DNA from 3 places in the Nocardia sp. NPDC051832 genome. Region 2 is predicted to be linked to each of the others. Evidence: riboswitches for the same ligand, from Rfam matches in the RefSeq annotation. Region 2 holds a riboswitch; each other region holds the start of a gene.

Evidence for each region. A riboswitch is a leader RNA that binds a small molecule or an ion and turns the genes downstream of it on or off. The one in region 2 is predicted to bind S-adenosylmethionine.
Region 1: linked by a shared signal. The riboswitch ahead of AB0M14_RS35275 (LLM class flavin-dependent oxidoreductase) and the one ahead of AB0M14_RS04120 (aminotransferase class V-fold PLP-dependent enzyme) in region 2 are both predicted to bind S-adenosylmethionine.
Region 3: linked by a shared signal. The riboswitch ahead of AB0M14_RS19180 (rhodanese-like domain-containing protein) and the one ahead of AB0M14_RS04120 (aminotransferase class V-fold PLP-dependent enzyme) in region 2 are both predicted to bind S-adenosylmethionine.

The regions. Positions count from the first base shown of each region.
Region 1 covers NZ_JBFAYL010000007.1:218,283-226,151, reverse strand. The annotation lists gene AB0M14_RS35285 (glycosyltransferase) at 1-355, shown strand, start outside; gene AB0M14_RS35280 (hypothetical protein) at 859-1,890, opposite strand; SAM riboswitch class I at 2,106-2,200, shown strand; gene AB0M14_RS35275 (LLM class flavin-dependent oxidoreductase) at 2,436-3,515, shown strand; gene AB0M14_RS35270 (ABC transporter substrate-binding protein) at 3,512-5,131, shown strand; gene AB0M14_RS35265 (ABC transporter permease) at 5,134-6,126, shown strand; gene AB0M14_RS35260 (hypothetical protein) at 6,119-6,361, shown strand; gene AB0M14_RS35255 (ABC transporter permease) at 6,354-7,223, shown strand; gene AB0M14_RS35250 (ABC transporter ATP-binding protein) at 7,322-7,869, shown strand, end outside.
Region 2 covers NZ_JBFAYL010000001.1:952,160-960,028, reverse strand. The annotation lists gene AB0M14_RS04135 (lipase family protein) at 43-1,437, opposite strand; gene AB0M14_RS04130 (TetR/AcrR family transcriptional regulator) at 1,531-2,172, opposite strand; gene AB0M14_RS04125 (hypothetical protein) at 2,360-2,740, shown strand; gene AB0M14_RS04120 (aminotransferase class V-fold PLP-dependent enzyme) at 2,798-4,108, opposite strand; SAM riboswitch class IV at 4,156-4,270, opposite strand; gene AB0M14_RS04115 (LysE family translocator) at 4,397-5,044, shown strand; gene AB0M14_RS04110 (Pls/PosA family non-ribosomal peptide synthetase) at 5,185-7,869, shown strand, end outside.
Region 3 covers NZ_JBFAYL010000003.1:310,635-318,503, forward strand. The annotation lists gene AB0M14_RS19155 (CaiB/BaiF CoA-transferase family protein) at 1-764, opposite strand, end outside; gene AB0M14_RS19160 (DUF456 domain-containing protein) at 932-1,414, shown strand; gene AB0M14_RS19165 (amidohydrolase family protein) at 1,415-2,269, opposite strand; gene AB0M14_RS19170 (FAD-dependent oxidoreductase) at 2,322-3,710, opposite strand; gene AB0M14_RS19175 (hypothetical protein) at 3,961-4,413, shown strand; SAM riboswitch class IV at 4,475-4,590, shown strand; gene AB0M14_RS19180 (rhodanese-like domain-containing protein) at 4,606-5,022, shown strand; gene AB0M14_RS19185 (O-succinylhomoserine sulfhydrylase) at 5,048-6,262, shown strand; gene AB0M14_RS19190 (hypothetical protein) at 6,267-6,572, opposite strand; gene fgd (glucose-6-phosphate dehydrogenase (coenzyme-F420)) at 6,711-7,721, opposite strand.

The DNA of each region.
Region 1 (7,869 bases), on a different contig from region 2:
AGCGGGCTACACCCGCTGGCTGTGGTCGGCCTACGGTGGTTCGCCTTTCGCCGCCGCAGCGGTAGGAATCTTTGCCGCCCTCGGCTATTGGGCCCCGCCCCTGGCCGCCGTCATCAGCCGCGGAAAGCTCCGGCGAACCGGCCTGCTCGGCTACTGCGCCGCAGTCACCGGCCGCCTCCTCGCCCGCTCCACCGAAACAACCGCCCCCCTCACCCGCACGGATATCACTGCCGCACTGGCACACCCAGCATCGATCGCCGCATACACCGCACTGACGATCCGCTCACACCGCGCCCACCGCCGCGGCAACCTCATTTGGAAGAGTCGTCCCCTGACGCACAGCCCGCACCGCTGAGCCACTCTCCGTCGTCCGGCATGCTTTCGGCCGGACCCAGGGGCTCGCCCCGAGCACCTGAGTTCTGTCTCGAAGTCGCGAGGTCAGCGGTCCGCTCACCTGCGATGTCTGGTATCGGCAGCGAGCGTGCCGAATCGGAAGCTCTGCGTTGCCGTTCAGACTCACTCGGCTCTCTTGAACCACCGCAGGACCGAACCCGCGCTCGGTGGCGGTGGCGGTGCCCGGTGTGGGTGGCGGTGGCGGGTTGCGGTGCCCGGTGCCGGTCTGCGAGTGAGGGCGGCCCGTGTGTGACTACACAGGCCGAGCCGTCACCACACAGCGGCGATCGCGCGGGTGCAGTCACACCCAGCCATGTAACCAGCTCCGCCACAGCGCGGCTGACCGTAGCCCACTTCGAGACACGACCTAGGCCAAGACGCGCCGGAACGACGAGAGTCCGTTTGCGGAGCCGGGGCGGCGAGAGGTTGTGCACTGGGAACGCTGGGTCTTCGGCCAACGTGCGGTCAAGGGACCGTGGTGATTCCGACTGTCGGCAGGTAGAAGCAGGTTTCCGCGCCGTTGGCCATGGTGCCGAAGACCGCTGCGAGGACGGTGCCTTTGCCAGTGTCCACCGGGACCGCGCGAATGCCGCTGACCGGGACGGTGGCGAGGAAGAAGTCGCGGACGGCCTGTTCCGCGAGTGGGCGGAGGGCGGCGGGAACCTCGGGCGGGATCATCCGGCCGAAGACTTCGTCCAGCGGGCCCATCGAGGCGACGCCTCCGCGTTTGGTGTCGACGTTGAGCCAGACGACGCGCATGCCGGGACTTTCGGAGCGCGTGTTGCCCGACGGCACGAAGGTGAACATGGTCTGGCCGGACTTCACGGCGGTCAGATCGAGGCCGGGGATCGCGATGTTGTGCACCGGCCAGGGACCCGGGACCGCGCCCGCTACGGCGGGACTCGTCAGCGTCACGCCCGCACCGGAGCACAACGCTGCTGTTGGATACAGAAACGGCGTCACACCGAGGGATTGCAGCGCGGCGAGAGCGGATTGCCCGGTACCGGGGGCAGCGGCGGCAGAGGGAGCATCGACGACGGCGGCGGAGGATGGATCACTGACCGCTGCGGCCATCACAGGCGGAGCGGCGGCGGGCAGATCACCGACAGCGGCAGGCATCTCCGGCAGCGCCACGACAGGCTGGTAACCGACACCGCCGGCCGTCACAGGCAGCGTCACGACTGACAGATCACCGTCAGCAACAGGCATCACGGGCAGCGCCGCCGCGGACGGATCACCGTCACCAGCAGGCACCACAGACAGCGCTGCCACGGACGGAAGACCGGCGGCGGGCATCGCCGACGGGTCGGCGGCTGACGGGCCATCGGCGACGGGGGTCGCGGCAGCGGGGGTCGCGGCAGCGGGGGTCGCGGCAGCGGGGGTCGCGGCAGCGGGGGTCACGAGGGCGAGGGTGAGGAGGCTGCCGAGGGTGAGGGCAGCGAGGGGTGTGCGGGTGCGGAGGCGGCGGGCGCCGGGGTCGACGGGGTGGACAGGCACTGCGGACCTCCTCATCGTGGCGATGATCGAGGTTCAACGGTACGTCCGCTAACTCGGGAAACCGGGCATTTCCGGCGTGGCGGGATGGTGGCTCGGGGCGGGCCGTAGTCGGGGGCCGCGACGATAGTGCGCCAAGGATCGCCTGGTGGCCAGGGCTGCGCTCACGGTGATTTCTACTCTTGTCGGCGAGTTCGGTTGCTATCCATGATGTTCGAGCACCATCCAGAGCGATTGAGAGACCTGGCTCGGCGACGTCGCAGCAACCCCCCGGCAGGCCGGGTGCGGGTGCTTCCGCCAGGAACGATGGAGGACCCCGACATGAGCACCGCACAGCACACCTCCCGCTGGGGACAGCGGCACATCGCGCAGCGCCGCGGCACGTCGACGGCTTGTCGCCGCTGAGTTCACAGCCAGTACCGCACCCCGACGCTGGCCGGGGTGGTGCGATCGACGCCCGCGCGTCGTCGCGTTCGATCATCTTCGAGGAACAACGATATGAGTGCGTCGATCGCGCCCTCCGGCCCGCCCGAACCGGCGGCGAGGGCATGAAATTCCTACTGTTCACGCTGGTCACCCGGGTACCTGACCCGCACACCGGCGTGCTCCCCGAGACGCACGAGCGCTTGCGGTCGGTCGTGGACCAAGCGCGCGTCGCCGAGGAACTCGGCTACGACGGGTTCGCGGTCGGCGAGCGGCACGAGGATCCGTTCCTGTCCGCCGCGCCGCCGGTGCTGCTGAGCCACATCGCCGCCGTCACCGCGCGGATCACGCTGTTCACCGCCGTCACGACGTTGAGCCTGCTGGATCCGGTGCGGGCCTTCGAGGACTACTCGACGCTGGACAATCTGTCCGGCGGGCGGCTGGAACTGATCATCGGCAAAGGCAACGGCACGGCGCAGGCGGAGTTGTTCCACGTCACCACCGGCGACCAGTGGGACCGCAATCGCGAAGGCTACGAACTGTTCCGGGCGCTGTGGGCCAGCGACCAGGTCACCTGGTCCGGCCGCTTCCGGCCGGAACTCGTTGCGGCCAAAGCCTTGCCGCGGCCGTTGCAGCCCTCGATCCGGATCTGGCACGGCAGCGCCACCAGCCGGGATTCGGTGGAACTGGCCGCGCGCCACGGTGATCCGCTCTTCTCGGCGAACGTCACCAATCCGATCGAGCCGTACGCCGACCTGGTGCGGCACTACCGGGAACGGTGGACGCACTACGGACACGACCCGGCCGACGCCCTGGTCGGCGCGGGCACCGCGGGCTTCCACGTCGCGCCCACCTCGCAGGAGGCGCTCGCGGTGTATCGCCCGATCTTCCAGGCCCGCCTGGCGTTGTCGAAAAAGCTCGGCCTGCCCGTCGTGTTCGAGACCCTGGAGGACTTCGTCACCCGGTCCTCGGCGCTGATCGGCAGCCCGGAGCAGGTGCTCGACAAAGTCGGCCGTCAGCACGAGCAGTTCGGGCACGAGGTCATCCATCTGTCCGCCGAGCCGGACGGGCGCACCGAGGCGCAGCACCGCGCCGGCCTCGAATTGTTCCAGCAGGCCGTGGCGCCGGAACTGCGCCGCCGCATTCCCAGTCGTCCCCTGGCCACCGGCCATACCCGCCCCGAATTCTCTGGAGTTACCTCGTGATCCGCACCCGTCCTCGCCTCGCCGCGCTCGCCGGCGCACTAGCCGCGGCCAGTACCCTGGCCGCCTGCGGCAGCGACTCCGGCGGCGCGGGCGGCGACGCCGGACCGCCCCAGCCCGGCGGGACCCTGCGTTACGGTCTGTCGCAGGCGCCGACGTGCTCGGATCCCGCGCAGGCGAGCAGCAATCAGACGCTCTACGTCACCCGGCAGATCGTCGATTCGCTCACTGATCAGGATCCGCGGACCGGCGAGCTGAAGCCGTGGCTGGCGCGCAGCTGGGAGGCCGGGCCCGACGCCAAGGCCTTCACCTTCCACCTCGCCGACGGCGTCACCTTCAGCGACGGCGCACCGCTCACGGCCGATTCGGTGCGCAAGAACTTCGACTCGATCGTCCAGCTCGGCGCGGCCAAAGCGCCACTGGCCAACGGCTTTCTGGTCAATTACGCCGGCACCACCGTGGTGGACCGGCTGACCGCGCGCGTCGAATTCAGCAAGCCCAACGCCCAGTTCTTGCAGGCGACCGCGAGCACCCAGCTCGGCATCCAGGGCGATGCCACCACCGCCAAGCCCGCCGAGCAGCGGTGCGACGGCAGCAATGTCGGCAGCGGCCCGTTCGTCTACACCGGCTATCAGCAGAACATTTCGACCACGCTGACCAAGCGCCCCGGTTATGCCTGGGGTTCGGATGTCTTCGGGCACAAGGGCGAGGCCTACCTGGATCGCATCGAGTTCACGGTGGTGCCCGAATCCGGCGTGCGCACCGGCAGTCTGACCTCCGGCCAGCTGGACGCGGTCAGCGACGCGCTGCCGCAGGATCTGCCGCTGCTGGAAGCGGCGGGCGCCCGCCTGCTGACTACGCCGAACCCGGGTATCCCCTTCGGCTTCCAGCCCAATCTGACCCGCGGCCCGCTGCGCGACGCCGCCGTGCGCCAGGCGCTGCTGCCCGCGATCGACCGCCGGCAACTGGTCGACACCGTGCTCGGCCCGCAGTTCAAACCGGCCACCAGCACTCTGGCCAGCACCACCCCCGGCTACCAGGACCTCTCGGCGCGCCTGGCCTACGATCCGGCCAAGGCGCGCACCCTGCTCGACCAGGCGGGCTGGGCGCCCGGCGCCGACGGCATCCGGGTGAAGAACGGTGAGCGGCTGAGCTTCGGTGTGGTCTTCAGCCAGGTGTTCGCGGGCAACAAGGCGATCATCGAGCTGGTCCAGCAGCAGCTGCGCCAAGTCGGGGTGGACCTGCGCCTGGATCTGGTGTCGCTGCCGGAGAGCACGGCGCGGCAGAACGCCAAGGACTACGACGCCTACTACTACAACACCACCCGCGCCGACGGCGACATCCTGCGCAACTCCTTTACCGTCGAGGGGCGCAATCTCAATGTCCGCGAACGTATTCCGGCGCTCGACGAGGTACTGGAGAACCAGCTGAGCGCCGCCGATACCGCGGCCCGCCTGGCGCTGATCCGGACCGCGCAGGAGCGCATCCTCGACCACGGGCTCTGGATTCCGACGGTCGAGCTGTCCCAGGCCATCGGCGCCGCGGGCACGGTGCACGATCTGAAGTTCGAGGCCTCGGCCCGGCTGCAATTCTTCGACGCCTGGCTGAGCGGGCGCTGATCATGGGCCGGTATCTGGCTTTACGTGTCGCGCAAGCGGTCTGGGTGTTGTGGGCGGCCTTCACCGTCTCGTTCGTCGTGCTCTATCTGCTGCCCGCCGACCCGGTCTCGATCGCCGCCGGCGGCGCGGAATCCGGCTCGCCGGCCGATCCGGCGGCCATCGCCGAATTGCAGGCCAGGTACGGCCTGGATCAGCCGTTGTGGCAGCAGTATTGGACCGCGCTCGGACATGCCGTGCGCGGTGATCTCGGGCACTCCATCGGCACCGGTCAGCCGGTGACCGAGGCGATCGGCGCGGCGCTGCCCTCGACCCTCGGCCTGGCCGCGCTGACCCTGCTCTTCGCGATCCTGGGCGGGGCCGGCCTGGCCTGCGCGGCGACGGCCACGCGACGGCCCTGGCTGCGCAACCTGCTCGCCGCGCTGCCCTCGTTCGGGGTGGCGGTCCCGACCTTCTTCACCGGTCTCGTACTGCTGCAACTGTTCTCCTTCCAGTGGCGACTCACCCCCGCGTTCGGCGGGCACGGATTCAGCGGGACGGTATTGCCCGCGCTGACCCTGGGCCTGCCGATCGGCGCGGTGATCGCGCAGGTCCTGACCGCCGGCCTGGAATCCACCTGGCGGCAGCCGTTCGTGGATGTCGCCCTGGCCAAGGGCGGTTCGCGCTGGTGGGTGCGGCGCAAGCATGTGCTGCGCCCGGCCAGCGTGCCCGCTTTCACCATCGCCGGCGTGCTGGTGGGCAACATCCTGGCCGGGGCCGTGGTGGTGGAGAGCGTCTTCGCCCGGCCCGGCGTCGGGCGGCTCACCCAGTCCGCGGTGCTGGACCAGGACATCCCGGTAGTGCAGGGCATCGTGCTGCTCAGCGCGGCGGTATTCGTCACGGTGAACCTGATCGTCGATCTGATCTACCCGCTGCTCGATCCGCGCATCGCCGATCGCGGGACGGCCACCGGCACAACCACTCTCAACGCTACCGAGGAGGTGGCCGCCCGTGCATGACACCGCCCCGGCCCGTCCCGAACTCGATCCGTCCACCACGGCGATCCTCGCGAACTTTTTCGAGCTCGCGCGTGGGCCGCTCACCGCGGGAGTCGGCTTCACCCCGTGGCTGCTCGCCGACCTCGGCGCCGGGCCGGGCCGCAAGCGCTCCGGGCGCTGGAATTGGCTGCGCGCGGACGCCGCCGCACCCTGGGCCTTCGCGGCGACAATGGAGGCGATGCGCACCCATGGTTGATCTACTCGATGAACGCAGCGGCATCATCGCCAGGCTCGGGCGTCCCACGATCCGCTGGAGTTGGTTGCGCGCCAACGCCTTCGCGCTGCTCGCCGCCGCGGTGGCGCTCCTCGCACTCGGATGGGCGCTGTTCCCTTCGGTTTTCGCGAGCGGGGACCCGCTGACGGGCGTGCCCGCGCAGAAGTTCCAGCCGCCGAGCGCCGAACACTGGTTCGGCACCGACAACCTCGGACGTGACCTCTACACCCGCATGGTGCACGGGGCGGGATTGTCGCTCTCCGCCACCCTCACCGCCGTCGCCATCGCGCTGCTGGCCGGGTCGCTGCTGGGGCTGCTCGCCGGTGCCGCCGGCGGCATCGTGGACGCCGCCATCATGCGCGTCGTCGACGTGCTGCTGGCCATCCCCTCGCTGCTGCTGGCGCTCGCCCTGGTCACCGCGCTCGGCTTCGGCACCCGCAATGTGGCTGTAGCCGTGGGTGTTTCGCTGATCGCCAATTTCGCCCGGGTCATGCGGTCGGAAGTGCTGCGGGTGCGCGGCGCGGACTATGTGGAGGCGGCGCACGCCGGCGGAGTGCGCTGGTACGCGGTGCTCGCCCGCCACATCCTGCCGAATTCCGCGCAACCCGTGCTCGCGCTCGCCGCAGTCGAATTCGGCATGGCGGTGCTGTCGGTCTCCGCCCTCAGCTTCCTGGGCTACGGCGCGAAACCACCCACGCCGGAATGGGGTTCGCTCATCTCGGAGGGCCGGAACTACCTGGCCATCGCCTGGTGGCTGACCACCCTGCCGGGGCTGGTCATCATCGCGGTGGTGGTCGCCGCCCAGCACCTCGGCCGCACGGCCGCGAAGGAGGGACACCGATGACGGCACACACTTCCGACCGGGTCACCGCCCCAGCGTCTCGACCGCATCGCCGGGAGACACAGTCAGCAGATACCTCCGGCCACGCCGGGTCGGCAGCGCTGGATGTTGCGCCGCGAGGGGGCGCAGCAACCAGCCAGGTCGCTACGGACGAGACCACATTGCTCCGGGTCGAGAACTTGCGAGTGCGGTACCGATCCGCTCGGGAGCCCGTCACCGCGCTGGCGGGCGTGTCGCTGACGCTGGCGCGGGGCGAGGTAGTGGCGCTCGTCGGCGAATCCGGTTCGGGGAAATCGACGCTCGGGCACGCGGTGCTCGGGCTGCTCGGCTCGTCGGCCGAAATCACCGATGGAACTCTCACTTTCGACGGGCAGCATGCTGGGGACGAGCGGGCATGGCGGCGGTTGCGCGGCGCCCGGATCGGGTTCGTTCCGCAGGACCCCGGTCTGTCGCTGAATCCGGTACGGCGGGTGGGCGATCAGGTCGCCGAGACGCTGCTGGTGCACGGTCTGGCCGAGCGCCGGGAAGCGCGGGAGCGCGCGGTGCGTCTGCTCGGGGATGCCGGGCTCGATCGGCCGGAGCTGCGGGCCGCGCAGTATCCGCACGAGTTGTCCGGCGGGCAGCGCCAGCGCGTACTGATCGCGGCGGC
Region 2 (7,869 bases):
CGCGAAAACGGCTGGTCAGGCGACCTGGACAGCAAGATGGGGTCAGGAGCCGATGGGCTTTCCGAACAGGGACATCACGGTTTCGCCGAGGACGGAGCCGGCGTAGGGGAGGACGCCGGGGGCGGCGGCCATGGAGGCGACGTCGGTGGTGCTGCAACCCGGTTGGGCGGGAACGCCGTTGAGCCGGTCGCGGAGCCAGAGCAGGGCGGCGGGGCCGCCGCTGACTTCGGCGACGATGTGTTCGCTGGCCCAGTCGCGGGTGTATTGGACGTTGGCTCGCGGGTCGGCGCAGTAGGTGTCGACCATCTGGTTGGCCGAGCCCAGCGGGAGGATCTCGTCCCAGCGCGAGTGCCAGATGAACATCGGCATGTCCGGGACCGTCTTACCGAGCCGGGTCTCCTCCATGACGCGCTGTACGGCCGGATTACGCATCGGGTCGCCCGCGGCGGACCACAGCAGCCCCTTCAGGTCGATGAAGGGCAGCAGCATGGACTGGTATTGCACGCACAGCGGGTTCTTGGCGATCATCAGGGCCCGGCCGAGCGGGTCGATATTGCGATCGATGTATTCGGCGAAGTACGGGTATTCGCGGGTCAATCCGATGACCGCGGCCAAGACGAGCCCGGCGGTGGCCTGGTTGTTGGCCATGTTGAGGGCGGCGCCCAGGTCGGGGCCGTTGCCGCCGGTGGCCGAGGCGACGACGTTGAGTTCGGGGGCGTAACTCTGCTTCAGTTCGGCGGCGTGCTGGGTGGCGAGGGCGCCGCCGGAGTAGCCGTACATGCCGACGGGAGCTTGCGCGCCGACGCCCAGCGGTTCGAACGCGGTGGCGGCGCGGATGCCGTCGAGGGTGATGCGCCCGGCGAGCGGGCCGGCCGCGTAGGCCGAGTTCGGACCCTGGTGGTCGGGGATGACGACGGCCCAGCCCTGTTGCAGAGCGGCCTGGGCGAAGATGAATTCGGCGGGCGCCACGATCTGACCGGCGAAGGCGGCGACCGACAGGTGCTGCAGCGCGTACGACGGCGCGCAGTAGCCGGCGAGGGAGTCCTCGGCGATCTGCACCGACAGCAGTTTGCGCGGTTCCGGGGCGACGCCGCGCGGCTTCAATACGGTGGCGACGGCCGGGATCGGTTGTCCGGCTGTGTTGTTGGAGCGGTAGGAAACCTGCCACGCGTCCACGTTGAGCGGGATGATCCCGAAGTTCGCGACGTTGACTTGGCGGGCCGCGATCAGGCCGCCGGGCTGAGTGTTCGCGATGACGTCCGCGGCCGGCCGATAGAACGCGGGGTCGAATTCCGGCGGCAATGGGACCAGCGGCGCGGCCGGGATGGCGGGTGCGGCCGGCTCCGGTTCCGCGACGGCCGTCGTCGTCCCGGCCAGGATCGCACTCATTCCCACGAGCACGGCTGCGGTGCGGCGCAGCGCGCGTGATTTCCAGATGGTCATCCTCGACCCACATCCTTGGTCCCGCATTGAGACACCTGCGTCTCAATGATGGGGGTCACTATGACACGAACGTGATGGGGATCGCAATCAGGCTTCGGTCGAGGCCGGGATCAGCAGTGCGAACAGCACCGTCGACAACATGTCGACCAGCGCCTGGACCGGCGGCCGCTGCTCGTCCATGCTCCAGTGATGAGCCGCGCCGTTGAGCGCGCCGATGAAGCCGGCCATGGCGGTGGGCCACCCGCAGGCCGGGGCTCGCACCTCGGGCACGTTCGAGGCGATGGCCTCGATGGTCCGCGCCCATTCGTCGCGCACGCCCAGCCGATGCTGCTCGACTCGATCGCTGACGCCGACGACTTCGACATAGGCGACTTTGGCGCGGCGGATATCGGTGACCATCGCGTCCAGGTAGGCGGTCAGGCCGACGGAGACCAGCTCGCGCGCCGAGCCGCCGGAAGTCGCGGCGACGGCCGCGGCGACGGCTTCGCGGGCGGCCTGGTGTGCGGCGTCGTAGGCGGCCATCAGGAGGTCTTCGCGGCTGTCGTACACCTCGTAGAACTGCCGGCGGGACAAACCCGCGACCGAGCAAATCTCTGTCACAGAGCTTTTCGCGTACGACTTGTCGGCGAACACGGTCAGCGCCGCCTCCATGAACAACGCCCGGCGTTCCGCGCGTCGCTCGAGAACCGATTGCCCGGAGTAGCTGTGCCTGGTCTGTGACGTACCCATCGACGCTCAGCGTAGTGCGGTGAGCGGATCGGGCAGACGCCGCCGCGGGGACCCGTCGCACTGGGTGGGGATAGGTGGGCGGGCGGTTTGGTCGGAGATATGGGTGAGCTCGGTTCTTAGGATCGGGCTCGATCTGTTGGAAACCGCCCACACATTTAGGAGAGTCATCGTGCGAAGAATCTCGCTAGTGATCGTGACCGCGGCTACTGTCGGCGCCGCGTTGCAGGGAGCCGCTGTCGCAGCGGCTGATACGGATATGACCGCGATCACGGCGCCGCGGACGACAGTTGGTGCTCCGGCGGAGGAGGCCGAGAAGAAGGCCGAGGAGGCCGTCGAGCCCGACACGCAGGCCGATGAGTCCGAGGAGTCCGAGGCGGGCAAGGCCGAGGAGTCCGAGGGGCAGGCCGGGGAATCCGAGACGCCCGGGGGCGAGAAGTCCGAGGGACAGACCGACGAACAGACCTCGAGCGAGTCCAAGGGTGGACTCTCGACTCGACTGGGCGACCTGGTCGGGACCGTCGAGAAGATCGAAAAGAAGCTTGGTCAGCTCGAATTCAAGCTGAACTGACAGCACCGCTGACAGGCTTCCGCCCGGGATGGTTTCGTATCCCGGGCGGAAGTCGGTCTAGAGGCAGGCGGCCGCGCCGGCCGCGCCGTCGGTGAAGTTCCGGGTTTCGGGGGTGGGGTTCCACAGGCCGGCCGTCTGGGCGTACTGCCAGCCTGGGCCGTTCGCCACTAGTGCGGCGACGGCGTCGACGAGCCGGTCGACGTCGGCGGAGTGGGAGCCGAGGCCGATGCTGGCGCGCAGCGCGCCGTCCAGTCCGAGGCGGGCGAGGAACGGGTGGGCGCAGAAGCGGCCGTCACGGACGCCGATGCCGTGCTCGGCGGAGAGGTAGGCGGCGACCTCGCCGGGTGCGAAGCCGTCCACCGTGAAGGCGACGATGCCGACGATATCGGGGCTGTCGGCCCACAGGCGCAACTGGGTGACGCCGGGGATGGCGGACAGGCCCGCGCGCAGGCGTTCGGCGAGTTCGCGTTCGTGCGCGATCAGGGTTTCCGGGTCGATCTGACACAGGGCGTCACAGGCGGCGGCGAGCGCGGCGGCGCCGAGGACGTTCGGCGAACCGGCCTCGTGCCGCTGCGGGGCCGGGGCCCATTGCGCGCCGGTGGTGGTGACCTCGCGGACCGCGCCGCCGCCGGCCAGGTACGGCTCGGCTTGATCGAGCCAGTCGCGGCGGCCGACGAGGACGCCCGCGCCGAACGGGGCATAGAGCTTGTGGCCGGAAAAGGCGAGATAGTCGATGCCGGTGTCGCGCAGGCTGATTCGGCGATGCGGAGCGAGCTGGGCGGCGTCGACGAGGATGCGGGCGCCACACTGGTGGGCGATCTGCGCGAGGCGTTCCAGCGGCAGCACCTCGCCGGTGACATTGGAGGCGCCGGTGACGGCCAGCAGGGCGGCGGGTTTGGTGCACAGTTCCGCGACCAGCAGCCGGATGGTCTCCTCGATGGTGTCGCCGGCGCGGACGACGCGGCGGCCGTGCTCGGTCCAGGGCAGGAAGTTGGCGTGGTGCTCGATGTCGAGGACCACGGTGTCGCCGGGCACGCAGGCGGCCAGCAGGTTCAGTGAGTCGGTGGTGTTGCGGGTGAAGACGACGACCTGGTCGTCGGCGGCGTCGAGAAACCGGGTGACCGAGGCGCGGGCGCCCTCGTAGCACTCGGTGGAGATCCGGGAGGCGTAGCCGGCGCCGCGGTGCACGCTGGCGTAGAACGGCAGCAGCTGCTGCACGCGGTCGGTGACCTGGGCCAAAGCCGGCGCGCTGGCGGCGTAGTCGAAGTTGGCGTAGGTGGTGGTCCCGCCCTGCACGAGCGGCACCTGAAGATCGTCGCCGGACACCCGAGCGAGCGGAGCGCAGGTCTTGGTAGCCACAGCAGTCATCACGTAAATCCCATCGTTCCAGGGACCCGCAATCGAGAGATCGGTCGAGTCCGCGCTTGCCGCGCCCGAATGGGCGTACGGCCGGGTCGTCACCCGGAGCACCCCACCGCGGAGGAGGGTTGCCGACCAGCTAGCCGGGGCTTAGCGCTGGTACTCATGACCTGAACCGAGATTGGCAGACCGACCGGCACGCTGTCAACCACCGCGTTCGCTGACCTTCAGGCTGAATAAAAATGCATTTAGAGGAATAACCTTGCATTCTCGGCCGAGATGCGGTCCCATGGAGGGGTGACACTTTCGCTGCTGCTCAGCTTCATCGGACTCTGCGTCCTGCTCTCGATCACGCCCGGCCCGGACACGTTCCTGGTGCTGCGCTACTCGATCGCGGATGCGCGACCCGGGATCGCGGCGGCGGTCGGGTCGGCGCTGGGCGGCATGGTGTGGGCGCTGGTGGTCGCGGCGGGCGTCGCCGCACTGCTGGAACAGTCCGCGACGGCCTACCGGGTGCTGAAGGTGGTCGGCGGAATCTACTTGCTGTACTTGGGGATTCGGGCCCTCGTCGATCATCGGAAGGCGCGGAAGGAAGCCGCGGCGGCCGGTGCCGAACTGGCGGCGGCGCAGGCGCGCCCGGCCGCGCCCGCGTCGATTCGCTCGGCGTTCGCCGCGGGGGTGATCTCGTGCCTGTTCAACCCGAAGGTCGGGCTGTTCTACCTGGCGGTGCTTCCGCAGTTCCTCGCCGAGGTCACTTTCGCCAACACCCTCGCCCTGGGCGCCATCGAATCCTCCATCGCCGCAGTCGAAATGGTGCTGGTGGCGCTGCTCGCCTCGAAGGCGGTCGCGATGCTGCGCAAGCCTGTTGTCCGGGATCGGCTGGAGCAGATCTCGGCGGGGATACTGGCCGCGCTGGGGGTCGGTACCGCCGCATCGGCCGCTTAGCCCACGGCTTGCCGGGATTGCTTGGGCCTGCGGGTACATTGGACGGTTGGTCACCCGTGGTGTTTGCCCACTGGTAACCCTAGTCGTGCAAGATTTCCGCCGTCTGCGCTAGGTAGGTCTATGAGAGGTGGGCAGGACGCATGCTCCAGCCGGAGGTCGATGCCGTAGCGGGCGAAGACGAGCTGTCGAATCCGTTGCTGCGCGGCGCTCTTACCCCGCCTGCCAGGACACTTGTCGATATCTTGGCCGCCACCGCGGACACCTATCCCGAGGCGCCCGCGATCGATGACGGCGCGACCGTGCTCGGTTATGCCGAGCTGCTGGCCGAGGTCGACACCGTGGTGGGGCGGCTGGCCGCGGCGGGCGTGCGGGCGGGGGACCGGGTCGGGGTGCGGATGCCCTCCGGCACCAGTGCTCTCTACGTCACAATCCTCGCGGTGCTGCACGCGGGCGCGGCCTATGTCCCGGTCGACGCCGATGATCCGGATGAGCGGGCGCGACTGGTGTTCGGCGAGGCCCGGGTCAGCGCGATCGTCACCGCCGCCGGGATCGAAAGCACCGGCATCGAAACCGGCACTGCGGCAGGCGAATCCACCGAGCTGCCGACGCCGGCGGACGACGCGTGGATCATCTTCACCTCCGGGTCCACCGGGACGCCGAAAGGTGTCGCGGTCACCCATCGCAACGCCGCCGCGTTCGTCGACGCCGAAGCCCGGCTGTTCCTGCAAGCCGCGCCGATCGGCCCGGGCGACCGGGTGCTGGCCGGGCTGTCGGTGGCGTTCGATGCCTCGTGCGAGGAAATGTGGCTGGCCTGGCGGCACGGCGCGTGCCTGGTGCCGGCGCCGCGCGCGCTCGTGCGGACCGGCGCCGACCTGGGGCCGTGGCTGGTGCGGCGCGAGATCAGCATTGTCTCCACGGTGCCGACGCTGGCCGCGACCTGGCCCGCGGAGGCGCTGGATTCGGTTCGACTACTCATCTTCGGCGGCGAAGCGGTGCCGCCGGAACTAGCGGAAAAGCTCGCGGGCAACGGCGATCCGGACACGGTCCGCGAGGTGTGGAACACCTATGGCCCGACCGAAGCCAGCGTCGTCGCCTGCGCCGCGCTGCTCGACGGCACCTGGCCGGTCCGGATCGGCCTGCCACTGGACGGCTGGGACCTCACGGTCGTCGACGCGGCGGGAAATCCGGTGGGGGAGGGCGAATCCGGTGAACTCGTCATCGGCGGCGTCGGCCTGGCGCGGTACCTCGATCCGGCGAAGGACGCCGAGAAATACGCGCCGCTCGCCTCGGTCGGCTGGGAACGGGCCTACCGCAGCGGCGATCTGGTGCGGAACGACCGGGCGGGCCTGGTCTTCCTGGGCCGGGCCGACGATCAGATCAAATTGGGCGGCCGCCGGATCGAGCTCGGCGAGATCGACAACGCCTTGCAGCATCTGCCCGGGGTCACCGGCGCGGCGGCCGCGATCCGGACCACCAAGGCGGGCAACAAGATTCTGGTCGGCTACCTGACCGGACCGGACGACACCTTCGACGTGGCCGCCGCCCGCGCCCTGCTGGCCGAACAGCTGCCGGCCCCGCTGGTACCGCGCCTGGCCGTGGTCGCGGAATTGCCGACCCGCACCTCCGGCAAAGTCGACCGGAACGCGTTGCCCTGGCCGCTGCCCAAGAACAAGGACGCCGATGCCGACACCGGTCTGACCCCGACCGCGCTCTGGGTCGCGGGACTGTGGGATTCGATTCTCGGTGCGGAGGCCACCGGGCCCGGCACCGACTTCTTCGACCTCGGCGGCGGATCGCTGGCGGCCGCCCAGCTGGTTGCCGCACTGCGAGAGCGCTACCCGCACGTCGCGGTCGCCGATCTCTACGATCATCCACGCCTCGGCGCGCTGGCCGACTTCCTCGATGCCAGCGCCCCGGTCGAGGCTGTCGACGAGCGCATCGTGCGCCCGACGCCGCTGAGCGCGCAGCTGTTCCAAGTGCTCGCGACCATCCCGTTGACGACGCTGACGGGTTTGCAGTGGCTGACCTGGCTGGCGATCGTCGGCAATATCGCCGCTCGCTCGGGCGCGCTGCCGTGGCTGCCACACCTGTCCTGGTGGTGGGCGCTGGTCGCGTTCCTGCTCTTCATTTCCCCTCCGGGCCGGATGGCGCTGTGCGTCGTGGGCTCCCGCGTGCTGCTGCGCGGTGTCGAACCCGGCAGCTACGCGCGCGGCGGCTGGGTGCATCTGCGCCTGTGGACGGCGGTGCGGCTATCCGAGGCCAGCGGCGCGGAAAACCTATCGGGTGCACCGTGGATGGTGCCGTTCGCGCGATCGCTGGGCGCGAAGATCGGGCAGGGCGTGGATCTGCACACCTTGCCGCCGGTCACCGGCATGCTCGAGCTCGGGGACGGTTGCAGTATCGAACCCGAGGTCGACCTGTCCGGGTATTGGATCGACGGGGACCTGGTGCACATCGGCCCGATCACCATCGGGCCCGGCGCTGTCGTCGGCGCGCGCTCGATCCTGTTGCCCGGCACCAAGATCGGCAAGAACGCCGAGATCGCGCCCGGCTCCGCGGTCGCAGGGAAGGTCAAGGCCGAGCAGGAGTGGGGCGGCTCGCCCGCGGTGAAAGTCGGTAAGGCGCAACACCGCTGGCCCGACGCCACGCCGGCCCGGGCCACGCACTGGGTGCTGATCTTCGGCATCACCTCGATGGTGCTGGCGGCCGTGCCGATTCTCGGCCTCGGTACCGGCGGCGTCTTCATCGCCTGGTGGGTCCGCGACACTCCCACCCTCACCGCCGGACTCAGCCGTGCTTTCGCGGTCCTGCCGGTCGCCGTGCTG
Region 3 (7,869 bases), on a different contig from region 2:
AGCTCGGCGTAGAACTGCGGCTCGATCGCGCCGACCGCCATGTACTTGCCGTCGGCGGTCTCGTAGGTGTCGTAGAACGCCATGCCGGTGTCGAGCAGGTTGGTGCCGCGCTCGTCGGACCACAGGCCCACGCCGCGCATGCCCCAGATCATGTGCGAGAGGGCCAGCGCGCCGTCGATCATGGCGGCGTCGATGACCTGGCCCTTGCCGGAGTTCTGCCGTTCCACCAGCGCGGCGAGCACGCCGAACACCAGGAACATCGAGCCGCCGCCGAAGTCGCCGACCATGTTCAGCGGCGGCACCGGGCGCTCACCCTTGCGGCCGATCGCGTTCAGCACGCCGGTCAGGGAGATGTAGTTGATGTCGTGGCCGGCGCGGTCGGCCAGCGGTCCGTGCTGGCCCCAGCCGGTCATCCGGCCGTAGATCAGGCGCGGGTTGCGGGCCAGCGCCTCGTCCGGGCCCAGGCCCATCCGCTCGGTGACGCCAGGACGGAAGCCCTCCAGCAGCACGTCGGCCTTCTCGACCAGGCCGAGCACCTTCGCGATATCGGCCGGATCCTTCAGATTCGCCTCGACGATGGTGCGCCCGCGCCACTGCGGCCGCTCCATGAACCCCGGCAACTGGTTCGGGCGCTGCACCCGCACCACATCGGCGCCGAGGTCGGCGAGCAGCAGCGCCGCATGCGGTCCGGGCCCGATCCCGGCCAGCTCGACAACCTTGATGCCCGCGAGCGGACCCTGCTTGGCGGTGGTTGAAGTACTCACGCCCTACCTCGGTTCATCGTTGATCCTGCGTCCCCCGGACAGCCCCGGAGATGTATTGACAGTATGACAATAACGCCCCGACCCCCGCCCGCGCCCTCCGCTGTGCACGCAACCAGCAATTAGGCGAGAATTCGAGCAACCGAACAAAGACCGGAGGGGCATTTCTCGTGAGCGTGTGGGGCGAGGTCGTTGTCGGCCTGGCGATAATGATCGGCTTGCTCGGGATCATCGTCCCGATCTTGCCGGGCGTCATTTTGATCTTCGGCGCGATCCTGGTGTGGGCGATCATGACCGGTGGTGCCACCGCGTGGATCGTGTTCGCCGTCGCCAGCGTCTTCCTGGTGATCTCCGGCGTCATCAAATACACCTGGCCCGGCCGCAAGATGAAGGAAGCCGGCGTCTCCAACCGCGCCCTGTTCCTCGGCGCCATCCTCGGCATCGCCGGGTTCTTCATCATCCCGGTGGTCGGTCTTTTCGTGGGATTCGTTCTGGGCGTTTATCTTTCGGAGTACCAGCGCCTGAAGCAGGGTGAACCGGCTTGGCAGACAACCAAACACGCGCTCAAGGGTGTCGGATTGTCAATGCTCATCGAACTTTTCGGGGCGCTGCTCGCGACCGGTATCTGGCTGATCGGAGCCTTTGTCGCCTAGCTAACGCTCGATGATGGGCAGCGGGAGGGTGGCGTTGGGGTCGATCTCGGGGAGCTGTTCGCGGTGCAGGGGGAGGGTGGGCTGCTCGGCGCGGGGGAGCGGCGGGATCGACTGGGTGCGGGGCGGGAGGCGGTAGAAGTCGCGGGCGTTGTCTTCCAGGACGGCGAACATGTCGGTGCCGACGACGTCGCAGATGAGGTCGACGTCGGAGTCCTGGAAGGGGCGGCCGGCGCGGGTGCCGGGCAGGTCGGTGCCGAACATCAGGGCCTGGGGGTTCACGGCGTGGATGCGGCGCAGGGCATGGGCAACGTTCATCGAGACGCGGCCGAAACCCGTTGCCTTGACTCGCGCGCCGCGATCGACGAGGTCCAGCAGGTACGGCAGGCTCTCCTCGGACATGCCGAGATGATCGATGGAGAGCGCGGGGAGTTTCGAGATCACCGGCTGCAGCGAGGCCAGCATCGAGCCGTCGATGTAGACCTCGACATGCCACCCGACCAGCTCGTGCGCGCGCAGCGCCTGCAAGGTCATGCCGGTGATGTCGGCGGCGGCGCGCTTGAGGTTGAACCGCAGCGCGCGCACGCCGATCCGATCGAGTTCGACGATCTCGTCGTCGCCGGTCTCCAGGTCCAGCGCCGTGACCCCGACCCAGCCCGGGCCCAGCTCGGCCAGCGCCGTCTTCATGAACGTCTGGTCGGTGCCCTGGAACGAGGCGATGACCACCGCGCCACCGCCGACATCGAAGCGCGCCATGCGCTTTCGATAATCGGCGATGGTGTACGGGTCGGGCAGGTAGCCCTCGTTCTCGGTCAGCGGAAACCGCGGATCGATGATGTGGACATGGGCATCGAACACTTGTACAGAATGCCTCAGATACGGAGTTTTCGCTCCCGTGGAACGGTCTCCGTCAGACCTTGTTGGGTTCGCTGGCGCGCAGCATGTCTTCGCGCTCGACGACCTTGACCCGCTCGCGGCCCTCCGGCTCGCCCAGGGCGCGCTCGTGCGCGTCCAGGCGGTACCAGCCCTGCCAGGTGGTGAACGGGATGCCCTTGCCTTCGAGGAAGGTGGTGACGGCGTCCAGCTCCGGCTCCGGGGCCGGGGTGAAGTGGGTGCTGTCGTCGAGCAGGCAGGCCACGGTCTCGTTGGCGTCGCCCTTGGTGTGGCCGATGAGGCCGACCGGGCCGCGCTTGATCCAGCCGGTGACGTAGGTCGCCGGGAGGTAGCGCGCGGGGCCGTCGGCGTCCTCGTCGGCCAGCACGCGACCGGCCTCGTTCGGCACGGTGCCGGCCTGCTCGTCGAAGGGCAGGTTGTTGATGTTCTGCGACAGGTAGCCCACCGCGCGGTAGATGGCCTGCACGTCCCACTCGCGGAACTCGCCGCTGCCCTTGACGTTTCCGGTGCCGTCGAGCTGGGTGCGCTCGGTGCGCAGGCCCACGACCTTGCCGTCTTCGCCGAGCACCTCGGCGGGCGACTCGAAGAAGTGCAGGAACAGCTTGTGCGGCCGGTTGCCCTGGTCGCGGATCGCCCACTGCTCCAAGGTGTTGGCGACCATGTCGACCTGCTTGGAGTGCCGGCGCGCGGCCTCGGAACCGGCGTCGTAGTCGATGTCCTCGGGGTCGACGATGACCTCGATGGTCGGCGAGTGGTCGAGCTCGCGCAGCTCCAGCGGCGTGAACTTGGCCTGCGCCGGGCCGCGGCGGCCGAAGACGTGCACCTCGACGGCCTTGTTCTCCTTCAGGCCCTGGTAGACGTTCGGCGGGATCTCGGTCGGCAGCAGTTCGTCGCCGGTCTTGGCGAGCACGCGCGCCACGTCCAGCGCGACGTTGCCGACGCCGAGCACCGCGACCTTCTCCGCGTGCAGCGGCCATTCGCGCGGCACGTCCGGGTGGCCGTCGTACCAGGACACGAAGTCCGCGGCGCCGTAGGAGCCGTCCAGCTCGATGCCCGGGATGTCGAGCGCGCGGTCGGCGTTGGCGCCGGTCGAGAAGATCACCGCGTCGTAGAAGCGGCGCAGATCGTCCAGGGTGATGTCGGTGCCGTAGTCGATATTGCCGAGCAGGCGGACCTGCTCCTTGTCGAGCACCTTGTGCAGGGCGGTGATGATGCCCTTGATCCGCGGATGGTCCGGCGCGACGCCGTAGCGGATCAGACCGAACGGCGCGGGCATGCGCTCGTACAGGTCGATGCTCACTTCGGCATCGGACTTCATCAACGCGTCGGCGGCGTAGATACCGGCCGGTCCTGCGCCCACGATCGCGATGCGGAGCGGGCGAGTGGCTGCACTCTGTTCGGTCATCTCTTACGCGCACCTTCGGTAGAAAATAATGGCGTCCTTCTTAGCCTAGGCTAAGTCGACGCACGGCTGCGGTTGCCCCTGGCGATGCCGACGCGGGTGCTGCTGGCTCGTAACTGCACTGCCCCCAGGTCGCTCCCGCGCCGTACAGCCACATGGTGATGGCGGCGAGGCACGGTCTCGCGATTCTATCGGTGGCGCTATGCCCGGCCTGCACGGGTGCCGCCGACCAGGCATAAGGAATCATCGACGCATGACCGAGCAGCAGCCGACACCTGACGACGAGCCCATCCTGGTCGACCAGACCGATAAGCGGTCCATGGCGCCGTTCATCGCCGCCGCGGTCCTGGCCGCGGTCGTGCTGGTGGCGGTGTTCGCCGGCGGTCTGCTGTCCCCGGCTGAGAAAAATGTCACAGAATCCGACCGGATCTCCGCGGCCGTCAGCAACTACGTCGGCGGCCGGGCCCAGCAGGACCAGGTACCCGCGCCGGGCACCGCGTGCGCCGGGTTCGACGAGGCGAAGTCGCCGCTGGCCGCGCAGTTCGGCGGCGGCGGCCGAAAGTCGGTGGAGGTCGCCAGAATCGAAGGGCAGACCGTCAACGGGGACCGGGCCAAGGCCACTGTCACCACCAAGCTGGACGGCAAGGAGACCACCGAAACCTGGAGCCTGGTCCGTACCGACGGCCGCTGGCTGGTGTGCAACTGACACCCGGAGCGTCGCTTTCGGTGTTTGACAGCCCGGCCTCGTTCCAGGCAATCTCAGTCCAGGTCATGAGTACCAGCGCCAAGCCCCGGCTCGCTGGTCGGCAACCCTCCTCCGCGGTGGGGTGCTCCGGGTGACGACCTGGCACGCATCCGAACCCCGATGCGGCAAGTGCGGATTCACAGGAGGATCGACATGACTTACGCCGGTGACATCACCCCGCTGCAGGCGTGGGACCTGTTGCGCGAGAACCCCGAAGCCGTCCTGATCGACGTGCGCACCGAAGCCGAATGGCGCTTCGTCGGCGTACCCGACACCACCGCGATCGAGCGCCCCACCGTGCTCATCGAATGGGTCGACGGCACCGGCGCGCGCAACCAGGCTTTCGCCGACCAGCTCAGCAAAGCTCTCGACGGCCGCGCCCCGGAAGCCCCCGTGGTGTTCCTGTGCCGTTCCGGCCAGCGCTCCGCGCACGCCGCGACCGTGGCCACCCAGCTCGGCATCGCCCCGTCCTACAACGTGGACGAAGGTTTCGAGGGCCCGCTCGACGCGAACGGTCACCGCGGCGGCGCCGGCTGGCGCGCCCGCGGCCTGCCGTGGCGGCAGTCGTGAGCTCGGATTCGGTGGAGGAGACGTCATGATCACTGGTGGTGCATTCGACAAGCCGCTGCCCGAGGGTGTCGGCCCGGCGACCCTCGGCGTGCGGGGCGGCTTGCGGCGCAGCGGTTTCGAGGAGACCTCCGAGGCGCTGTATCTGAGCTCCGGCTTCGTCTACGAGAGTGCCGAAGCGGCCGAGGCGTCGTTCACCGGCGACATCGAGCACTTCGTCTACTCCCGCTACGGCAACCCGACGGTGGCCATGTTCGAGGAGCGGATGCGGTTGCTCGACGGCGCCGAAGCGTGTTTCGCGACCGCGAGCGGCATGTCGGCCGTCTTCACCGCGCTCGGCGCGCTGCTGGGCGCCGGTGATCGGCTGGTCGCCGCCCGCAGCCTGTTCGGGTCCTGTTTCGTGGTGTGCAACGAGATCCTGCCGCGCTGGGGCGTGGAGACCGTCTTCGTCGACGGTGACGACCTGGACCAGTGGGAGCAGGCGCTGTCGGTGCCGACCCAGGCGGTGTTCTTCGAGACGCCCGCCAACCCGATGCAGACCCTCGTCGACGTCCGCAAAGTGACCGAGCTCGCGCACGCGGCGGGCGCGAAGGTGGTGCTGGACAACGTCTTCGCCACCCCGCTGCTGCAACGCGGCTTCGACCTCGGCGCCGACGTGCTGGTCTACTCCGGCACCAAGCACATCGACGGCCAGGGCCGCGTGCTCGGCGGCGCCATCCTGGGCGACCACGACTACATCGACGGCCCGGTCAAGAACCTGATGCGCCACACCGGCCCGGCACTGAGCCCGTTCAACGCCTGGACCTTGCTCAAGGGCCTGGAGACGATGCCGTTGCGGGTCAACCACTCCGCCGCCTCCGCGCTGCGCGTCGCGCAGTTCCTGGACGAGAACAAGGCCGTGAACTGGGTGCGCTACCCGTACCTGGAATCGCACCCGCAGCACGCGCTGGCCAAGAGCCAGATGAGCGCGGGCGGCACCGTGGTCACCTTCGAACTCAACGCGGCGCCCGACGAGGCGAAGAAGCGCGCCTTCGAGGTCCTGAACCGCTTGCGCATCGTCGACATCTCCAACAACCTCGGCGACGCCAAAACCCTGATCACCCACCCCGCCACCACAACTCACCGGGCAATGGGCCCCGAGGGCCGCGCCACCATCGGCCTCACCGACGGCGTGGTCCGAATCTCCATCGGCCTCGAGGACGTCGAAGACCTCCTCGACGACCTGGACCACGCCCTGAGCTGACGGATCAGTCCTGCGGTGGCGGCAGTCGGCGCAGGACTTCGTCGAGTTTGGTGTCCAGGCCATCGAGCCTGTTCTCCAGGCCATCGAGCCTGTTCTCCAGGCCATCGAGCCTGTTCTCCTGACCGTCGAACCTGTTCTCCAACGCTTCGACCTTGATAGCGAGGTTGATTACTGTTTCGTGCACTTGGTCAAGCTTGGTATCCAGGGCGGCCAGGTGATTGCCGATGACTGTCAAGGTCGCCGAATCGCGTGCCCCTCCGATGTCCATGCGTACCTCCAGCTTGGCTACTCGGCTTTCGAGCTCGGCCATGTCGAGATCCTCCCCGTGATCGTACAAGCGCGGTCAGCTGTCTTCCGCTCGAATGCTGGTTGATTCGGGAAAAGAAAACACCCCCCGATGCACCGAATGTGGATAAGTCGGGGGGGTGTGGATAACTCGGTCGAACGGTTAGCCCAGGGCGCGCAGGCGCGGTGCCAGGTCGCGCTGGAACAGGTCCAGGAAGCGGCGCTGGTCGTGGCCGGGGGCGTGGAAGACCAGGTGGTTCAGGCCCGCGTCCAGGTACGGCTTGATCAGCTCGACGGCCTGGTCCGGGTCGCTGGCGACGATCCAGCGCTTGGCGATCTGCTCGATCGGCAGGGCGTCGGCGGCGGCTTCCATCTCGATCGGGTCGGTGATGGAGTGCTTCTGCTCCGGGGTCAGCGAGAGCGGAGCCCAGAATCGCGTGTTCTCCAGTGCCAGTTCGGGATCGGTGTCGTAGGAGATCTTGATTTCGATCATCCGGTCGATGGCGGCGACGTCGCGGCCGGCCTTGGCGGCGCCCTCGGCGACGGCGGGCATCAGCTTCTCGGTGTAGAGCTCCATGCCCTTGCCGGAGGTGCAGATGAAACCGTCGCCCGCGCGGCCCGCGTACCGGGCGACCAGCGGGCCGCCGGCGGCGATGTAGACCGGGATGCCGCCCTTGGGCACGTCGTAGATGGAGGCGCCGACGGTGTTGTAGTACTGGCCTTCGAAGTCGGTGCGGTCACCGGTCCACAGCGCGCGCATCAGGTCGACGGCCTCGCGCAGGCGCGCGAACCGCTCCTTGAATTCCGGCCATTCGCCTTGGTAGCCCGTGGCGATCTCGTTGAGCGCCTCGCCGGTGCCGACACCGAGCATGATCCGCTCCGGGTACAGGCAGCCCATGGTGGCGAAGGCCTGCGCGATCACCGCCGGGTTGTACCGGAAGGTCGGGGTGAGCACCGAGGTGCCGAGCTGGATGCGCTTGGTGCGCTCGCCGACCGCCGCCATCCAGGCCAGCGAGAACGGCGCGTGCCCGCCCTTGTGCCGCCACGGCTGGAAGTGGTCGCTGACGGTGGCGCTGTCGAGTCCGTGCTCTTCCGCGAGCACCGCGATTTCCACCAGTTCGCGCGGCCCGAACTGTTCGGCCGACGCTTTGTATCCCAGTTTGAGATCACCCATGTGCGCACTCCTGTCGCTTTCGCTGCCTCGGCCGGACGCGGGAGTCCCCGCTGTCGACCGACCTTCTTCGACATTAGTCAGCGGATTCGAACGGAGTTCGTAGGGTTCCACAGACACACGATGGTGGCGGGTAGCCGATAATTGACTG